Regions from separate parts of the Cupriavidus phytohabitans genome, predicted to be linked through region 1. Evidence: riboswitches for the same ligand, from Rfam matches in the RefSeq annotation. Region 1 holds a riboswitch; the other holds the start of a gene.

Region 1 (4,177 bases):
GCAAGGCACTGGCGGCTACCTGGGCTCGCGCCACGGCAGCGCCACCCTGATCCTCGAGCGTGAATGATGAACGATCGCCGGAGCAACTGACATGACGACCCCACACACTCCCATGGCCTACAAGGCCCCGGACGAACAGCCCGACAACATCGAATTCTGGCAGGCCGCGCGCGAAGGCCGGCTGCTGGTCAAGCACTGCCAGTCATGCGGCAAGACGCACTGGTATCCGCGCACGCTGTGCCCGTTCTGCATGGGCGATACGGTCTGGAAGACCGCCAGCGGCCGCGGCACCATCTACTCGTACAGCGTCACGCGCAAGGCTGGCCCGCAGGCATACTGCATCGCCTACGTGAAGCTGGACGAGGGCGTGACCATGATGACCCATATCGTCGATTGCGATCTCGATGAAGTGCGCATCGGGCAGAAGGTGAAGGTCAAGTTCGCGCCCAGCGCGGACGGGGCGCCGGTGCCGGTGTTTGCGCCGGCCTGAAGGTGATGCCAGACGACGCATGCAACGTGCGCCGCTGGTTTGCTCCCCTCGCCCGCTTGCGGGAGAGGGGCCGGGGGTGAGGGCAGGCGCTGGCATAGCGACGCCCTTCACTTCGTTGATGCTCCGGCCCTCACCCCCACCCCTCTCCCACTTCGCGGGAGAGCGGTGCGTTCACAATGGGCGGTAGTTCTGGTTTGAAATCCCGCTGTCGTCACCCTGCATTTGCAGCCAGCCGCTCAGGCCCTCCCTAGCGCCATCCCACCTGGCACCGCCACCTTCTGCGCTTCCAGCGCCTGCGCCACCACCCCGGCCACCATATCCGCCGTCACCGCGGACAGCGTCCAGCCCAGGTGCCCGTGCCCGGTGTTGTAGAAGATGCACCGCGCCCGCCCGCGGCCAACGCGCGGCAGCATGTCGGGCAGCATCGGACGCAGCCCCGCCCACGGCACCACGCTGCGCGTGCTGACGCCGGGGAAGCACTGCTGCACCCATTCCACCAGCGGCCGGATGCGGTCGGCGCGGATGTCGCGGTTGAAGCCGTTGAACTCCGCGGTGCCGGCCACGCGGAAGCGGTCGTTGCCGAGGCGGCTGGTGACCAGCTTGGTTTCGTCGTCGAGCAGGCTGACGGTCGGCGCAGCGGCGCGGCTGGCGGCGTCGTTCAGGTTGACGGTGATGGAATAGCCTTTGACCGGATAGATGTTGACACGGTCGCCCAGCCCGGCGGCCAGCGCGCGGCTGGCGGTGCCGGCGCAGATCACCGCGCCGTCGAAGGTCGAGGTGGTGCTGTGCGCGCCTTCCTGCACGGTGACGCTGGCGCTGCGGCCATCGGTGGTGACATTGCGCACGTCCTCGCCGTAGCGGCAGCGCACGCCCATGCGCTCGATGGCGGCGGCCAGGCCGCTGGTGAACTTGTGGATGTCGCCGGTCGAATCGCTTTCGGTGAAATAGCCGCCGTAGTACGTGCCGGCCAGCGTCGGCTCGATCGCGCGCATTTCCGCCGGCGTGACCGCGCGGCGCTCCAGCCCGCCCTGTGCCAGCAGGGCCGAGACGCGGCCCGCGTGCTCGAAGCCGGCCTTGTCGCGGTAGATATGCAGGATGCCTTCGCGCTTGTGGTCGAAGTCGATGCCTTCCTGCGCGGCCCACGCGAACAGGTGCTCGCGCGCCGCGATGGCCAGGCGCGCCGTTTCGATGGTGTTGCGGCGGTAGTGCGGGATCGAGGCGATGAACTCGGCGAACCAGCTCAGCTTGTGCCAGCTCGGGCGCGGGTTGACCAGCAGCGGCGCATCGCTGCGCAGCATCCACTTCAGGCCCTTGAGGATGGTGGACCAGTGCGTCCAGACCTCGGCGTTGGAGGCGGAAAGCTGCCCGCCATTGGCGAACGAGGTTTCCATCGCGGCGTAGCGGTGGCGCTCGAACAGGGTGACGGAGAATCCGCGCCGGGCGAGCGCGTAGGCAGTGGTGACACCGGTGATGCCACCGCCGATGACGGCGATTGTCTTCATGATCTGGCAGTCCAGAAACGTCGGAGTTGGAGCCCGCACGCGACATGCGTGGCGGACGCCCCCTCTGTTCCTGACCTGAGAGATTCACGACAATCGCCGCTTGTACGGGGGGCGAGGGCCGCTTGCTCCTTCGGTATGCCGGCTGACGATGGCGGCATTCTTCAGAGTGCTGTGACGCGTGATACCGGTCCTTCTGCCTGAGAGTTTCCGGGGCGGTTGCTCCTTCGGCGCTGTCCGCGGCGGCTGCCGCCGGATCAGTCTCTCCCAGCATCACGTTGGCGTGTGAGCCAATCCGGGCAAATCTAGAGATAAAGCCCCCGTGTGGATATGCGGGTAAACGTGGATGGAGCTTCAGGCACTCGCCTGGGTCGGCCGCCTTGTTTCCGCACCGGCGCGGCGCTATGTCGCACTGCGTCAAACCGTCCCGGCACCTAGAATGTCGGCACTCGCTACGCGGAGGAAGTGCGCCACGAGCCGGATACGGCGCACCAGACGGGCGAGCCAGAAGAACAGAAAAGGCATTCCAGTGAGAAGAAACCGGATCGCGCTGGCCGCTTCGGCCGCGCTGATGGGCCCCGGCATTGCCGGCGCGCAGGCGGATGGACCCGTCGCCGCGCCGCAGCCCCTGCAGGAAGTCGTGGTCTCGGCCAAGAGCGAGCGCGGCGAAACGCCCGCCACGCCGCCCAATACGCCATCGCCCGCCTACGGCATCAGCGCCGCGCGCATGGCGGACTTCAACGTGGTCAACACCGAAGACGCGCTCAAGTACGCGCCCAACCTCGCCGTGCGCAAGCGCTTCATCGGCGATATGAACTCGATCATCTCGGTGCGCAGCACCAGCTCGCGGCAGTCGGCACGCGGGCTGGTCTATGCCGACGGCCTGTTGCTGTCGAACCTGCTGGGCTCCGATTTCACCTTCCCGCCGCGCTGGTCGCTGGTCAACGCCGCCGAGATCGAGCGCGTCGACGTGCTGTATGGCCCGTATTCGGCGCTGTATCCGGGCAATTCGCTGGGGGCGACCGTGCTGATCAGCACGCGCACGCCGGAGAAGTTCGAGGGCGATGCCAGCGTGCAGCTGCTCACGCAGCGCTTCAACCTGTACGGCACGCACGACAATTTCAACGGCGTGCACGCCAACGCCTACGTGGGCGACCGCGTCGGGCCGTTCTCGTGGCTGGTCAGCGTGGACCGGCAGGACAGCAAGAGCCAGCCGCTGAGCTTCTACACCGCGGCGCGCTCCAGCGTGCGTGCGACCTCGGCCGACAAGCCCGTGACCGGCGCCTACTTCGACCAGGACCAGACCGGCGCCGATCGCACCGTGATGGGCGTCAACAGCGAGGGCGTCACGCACACCGTGCAGGACCAGCTCAAGGTCAAGCTCGCCTACGACATCACCAACACGCTGCAGGCGCAGTTCACCGCCGCCTACTGGCAGCAGGACCGTTCCAGCGCCACCGGCAGCTACCTGCGCGATGCCAACGGCAATGGAGTGTCGAGCGGCCCGGTCAATATCGGCGGCTTCCGCTACGTGATCCCTGCCAACGCATTCGCGCCCAGCAATGGCGAAGACGCGCGCTGGCTCTACGGCCTGTCGCTGCGCACGCGCAACGAGACCGGCTGGAACTTCTCCGGCGTGGCGTCGCTGTTCGATGTCAGCAAGGACATCGGCCGCACCGCCAGCACCGCGGGCAACGGCCCGGGCACGGTGACCTATGGCGACGGCACCGGCTGGCGCACGCTCGACCTGAAGGCCGACTATCGCCCGCAGCAGCTCAAGGGCGGCCACTGGGTCACCTTCGGCTACCACTACGACAACTACCGGCTCAGCAACACCACTTACAACACTTCGGACTGGCAGGCCGCCACCATCTCCGCGTTCAACAACGCCTTTGCCGGCAAGACCGAGACGCAGGCGCTGTATGCGCAGGACGCGTGGTACTTCGCCGATGACTGGAAGCTGATCCCGGGCGTGCGCTGGGAGCACTGGCGCGCCTATGACGGCAGCCGCAGCCAGCCGGGCGTGGATGTCGCCTACCCGGTGCGCAGCGAGTCCAACTGGTCGCCCAAGCTGGCGCTGGAAAAGGCCATCGGGCAGGACTGGCTGGGCCGGCTGTCGCTCGGCCAGGCCTATCGCTATCCGACCGTCGCCGAGCTGTTCCAGGGCCGCATCACCGGCACCTCGCTG
Region 2 (4,177 bases), on a different contig from region 1:
GGTAGGCGCAGATGTCCTTGATCTCGGCCTTGTCGAAGAAGCTCTGGCCGCCCGACAGCACATAGGGGATGCGCTCGCGCCGCAGGATCTGCTCGAACAGCCGCGCCTGGTGGTTGCCACGGTACAGGATGGCGTAGTCGCGGAACTGCGCGCGGCGCTCGAACTTGTGCGCCGACAGGCGGAACACCACCGACTCGGCCTCGTGCTCCTCGTCGTTCATCGGATGGATGGCGATGGGATCGCCCATGCCATGCTCGCTCCACAGCTTCTTGTCGAACAGCTTGGGATTGTTGGCGATGACCGCGTTGGCCGCTTCCAGGATGCGCACGGTGGAGCGGTAGTTCTGCTCCAGCTTGATCACCTTGAGGTCGGGGAAGTCGGTCTGCAGCCCGCGCAGGTTGTCGAGCGTGGCGCCGCGCCAGCCGTAGATGGCCTGGTCGTCGTCCCCCACCGCGGTAAAGGCCGGCGCGCGCAGGTGCGAGCCGCCCGCCAGGAGCTTGAGCAGCTGGTACTGGCAGGCGTTGGTGTCCTGGTATTCGTCGACCAGGAAGTAGCGCAGCCGGTTCTGCCACTTCAGCTGTACCGCTTCGTTGCGCGCGAACAGTTCTGCCGGCAGGCGGATCAGGTCGTCGAAATCCACCGCCTGGTAGGCGTTCAGCGTGGCGACGTAGTTGCGGTAGACCAGCGCGGCCTGGTGTTCGTCGGCATTGGCGGCCTGCGCGATCGCGGCCTCGGGATCGACCATGCCGTTCTTCCACAGCGAGATCGTGCTCTGCACGCCGCGGATCAGCTTCTTGTCAGTAGTGCCGAGCTGCTCCTGGATCAGGCCGAAGCAGTCATCCGAATCCATGATCGAGAACTGCGGTTTCAGGCCGACGTGCTCCGCCTCCATGCGCAGGATCTGCACGCCGAGCGAGTGGAAGGTACAGACCGTCAGCTGCTTGAGCGGGATGCGCTTGCCCTCGCGCGTGGTCTTGCCTTCCATCAGCTTGCCGATGCGCTCCTGCATCTCCTTGGCCGCCTTGTTGGTGAAGGTGACCGCGGCAATATGGCGCGGCTCGAAGCCCTTGTCCTCGATCAGGTGCGCGATCTTCTGCGTGATCACGCGGGTCTTGCCGGAACCCGCCCCGGCCAGCACCAGGCAGGGTCCGTCCAGATAGCGGACGGCTTCGGATTGGGCGGAATTCAGGCCGTGGCTCATGCGAAGGGCGGTCGGGAGATGGGGCGGATGAATGGGGCGAATAAATGGGGCGAATGCGAGGCGCGCGCCAGGGGCAGCAAACGCGCCCGGCGGCAAAGCTGTTGATGTTAACACGCTGGCCGCGCCTGGTCAGTCAGCGCCTGCCGCATCGTCGGCCCTCCTTGTGTCACTGGCGTAACACTTCGTAAAGGCCGGAGCCGATGAACGTGCACCAGGTTCTAACAGTCATGTCCAGGCGTGTCTCGGACATGCAATATTCATCACTCGGAGCCAACAATGAATATCCTGCAGACATTGACCAAGGTGACCCTGATCGGCGCGACGGTCGCGGCATTCGCTGGTTGCGCGGATATGACCCCGAAGCAGCGCAATACCGCCATCGGCGCGGGCGCGGGTGCCGTGGGCGGTGCCATCCTGACCGAGGGCAGCGCACTGGGTACGCTGGGTGGCGCGGCCGTGGGCGGCGTGATCGGTAACGTCGTGACCGACGACAAGAATAAATAACGCTACGTTCCGCCCCCTGGCGGCGGGGCGCAGGAACGGGTACAGCCGCCGGGCGGCCGTCCGGCCTGGTTTGACAAAGGCCGGGGCCTCCCGTACATTGCGCGCATCCGACCGGGAGAGCGCGCAGAACTGCGCCGCCGAAGGGGTATCACCCGAAAACTCTCAGGCACCACGGACCGTTCGGATCGGCATGCAACATGCACACGATGCATGCCGCACTCTGGAGAGCGGCACCCGCCATTCGTGGCGAGCGTGCCCACCGAAGGGGCGCGCGAGGTTGGGTCCACTGGATCCGCTTCGTAATCTCTCAGGTATCGAGGACAGAGGGGTCATCCGCCGCAGCGGATTGCTTGCCATATTGGCGTAGCGATCGCCGCGGCGGATGGCCCTTTTTTGTTTTCGCAACCCGACATTGCCCCCGAGGATTCCATGACGCTCCAGGCCACGCCCCTCAACGCCATCCACCGCGCCCTCGGCGCCCGCATGGTCGATTTCGGCGGCTGGGACATGCCGGTCAACTACGGCTCCCAGATCGAAGAGCACAACGCCGTGCGCACCGACGCCGGCATGTTCGACGTGTCGCACATGTGCGTGGTCGATCTCAGCGGCCCCAATACCCGCGCCTTCCTGCGCGGCCTGCTGGCCAACAACGTCGACAAGCTGCAGACGCCGGGCAAGGCGCTGTACTCGTGCATGCTCGACGAGAAAGGCGGCGTGATCGACGACCTGATCGTCTACTTCTTTGCCGAGGACCGTTTCCGCCTGGTGGTCAACGCCGGCACCGCGGTCGGCGATATCGACTGGATCCGCGCCCGCAACGATGCCACCGGCAGCGGCGTGACCATTACCCCGCGCCGTGAAGATGTCGCGCCGGCCGGCGCACAGCCGCTGGCAATCGTGGCGGTGCAGGGGCCCAACGCCCGCGCCAAGGTGTGGAGCACCTTCCCCTCGACCCAACCTTCCGATGCGCTCAAGCCGTTCAACGCTGTGGTGGTGCAGGACCCCGCACTCGGCGAGGTCATGGTCGCGCGCACCGGCTACACCGGCGAGGACGGTTTCGAGCTGGTCGTGCCGGCCGCCAGCGTCGCCGGCCTGTGGGAAAAGCTGAACGCCGCGGGTGTGCGCCCGGCTGGCCTGGGTGCGCGCGACACGCTGCGCCTGGAAGCCGGCATGAACCTGTACGGCCAGGACATGGACATCAATACCTCGCCGCTGGACGCTGGCCTGGCCTGGACCGTCGACCTGCAGAGCGAGCGCGACTTCACCGGCAAGGCGGCGCTGGCCGCCAACGGACAACAGCGGCAGTTCCTCGGCCTGATCCTGCGCGAGAAAGGCGGCGTGCTGCGCGCCCACCAGAAGGTCATCACGCCCGCCGGTGACGGCGAAATCACCAGCGGCACCTTCAGCCCCTCGCTGTCGCAATCGATTGCGTTCGCGCGCCTGCCGCGGGGCGTGAACGTCGGCGACACCGTGCAGGTGGAGATCCGCGACCGCAAACTCAACGCGACTGTGGTTAAACTGCCGTTTGTGCGTAATGGCAAGGCACTCGTGAGCTGAGGGAAACACCCGCTCACCCAACGGTCGCCCTCGCCTGCCGGCAGCGTTGCCGGGCAGGCATCACCCAACAAGAAACAGATCTGAATCCGGAGAACCTTCATGAATTTCCCCGCCGACCTCAAATACACCGAGTCGCATGAGTGGGTGCGCGTCGAAGCCGACGGCACGCTCACCATTGGCATCACCGACCACGCACAGGACGCGCTGGGCGACATCGTCTTCCTGGAACTGCCCGAAGTGGGCAAGTCGGTCGGTGCCGGCGACGCGCTGGCAGTGGTCGAATCGGTGAAGGCTGCTTCCGACATCTACGCCCCGGTGGCCGGCGAAGTGATCGCCGTCAATGAAGCCGCCACGGCCGCGCCGGAAAGCGTCAACGCCGACGCCTTCGACGCCTGGCTGTTCAAGCTCAAGCCCGCCAACAGCGACGACGTCAACGGCCTGATGTCAGCCGACGCGTACAAGGCCAGCGTCGGCGCCTGAAGTCCGTCATTCCCGCGAAGGCGGGAATGACAAGCAAATTGCAGCGCCGCGGCACGGCTGACCACCTGCCGCAGCGCTCCCCACGAGGTTCTTGCCCATGAACGCCCCGCTTCCCATGACTGCCGCCCAAGGTAACCGGCCCACGCTGGCCGAACTGGAGGCGCGCGACGCCTTCGCCGCCCGCCATATCGGCCCCGATACCCCCGAACAGCAGCACATGCTTCAGGTGCTCGGCTATGACAGCCGCGCCGCGCTGATCGACGCCGTGATCCCCGCCGCCATCCGCCGCCGCGACGGCATGCCGATGGGCGAGTTCACCGAGCCGCTGAGCGAGGAAGCCGCGCTTGCCAGGCTGCGCAGCCTGGCAAGCAAGAACCGCGTGCTCAAGAGCTTTATCGGCCAGGGCTACTACAACACCGTCACGCCCGCGGTCGT

The links. Region 1 has a riboswitch for glycine ahead of J8I34_RS15310 (D-amino acid dehydrogenase). Riboswitches for the same ligand answer to the same signal wherever they lie in the genome.
Region 2: another riboswitch for glycine. It lies ahead of gcvT (glycine cleavage system aminomethyltransferase GcvT); the one in region 1 lies ahead of J8I34_RS15310 (D-amino acid dehydrogenase).

The regions. Positions count from the first base shown of each region.
Region 1 is NZ_JAGIQB010000019.1:60,312-64,488, forward strand. Features, by position in the region: gene J8I34_RS15300 (thiolase family protein) at 1-67, shown strand, start outside; gene J8I34_RS15305 (Zn-ribbon domain-containing OB-fold protein) at 92-490, shown strand; gene J8I34_RS15310 (D-amino acid dehydrogenase) at 727-1,992, opposite strand; glycine riboswitch at 2,047-2,167, opposite strand; glycine riboswitch at 2,168-2,269, opposite strand; gene J8I34_RS15315 (TonB-dependent receptor) at 2,519-4,177, shown strand, end outside.
Region 2 is NZ_JAGIQB010000008.1:178,535-182,711, reverse strand. Features, by position in the region: gene J8I34_RS08025 (UvrD-helicase domain-containing protein) at 1-1,201, opposite strand, end outside; gene J8I34_RS08020 (YMGG-like glycine zipper-containing protein) at 1,478-1,705, shown strand; glycine riboswitch at 1,808-1,894, shown strand; glycine riboswitch at 1,916-2,039, shown strand; gene gcvT (glycine cleavage system aminomethyltransferase GcvT) at 2,135-3,262, shown strand; gene gcvH (glycine cleavage system protein GcvH) at 3,362-3,742, shown strand; gene gcvP (aminomethyl-transferring glycine dehydrogenase) at 3,840-4,177, shown strand, end outside.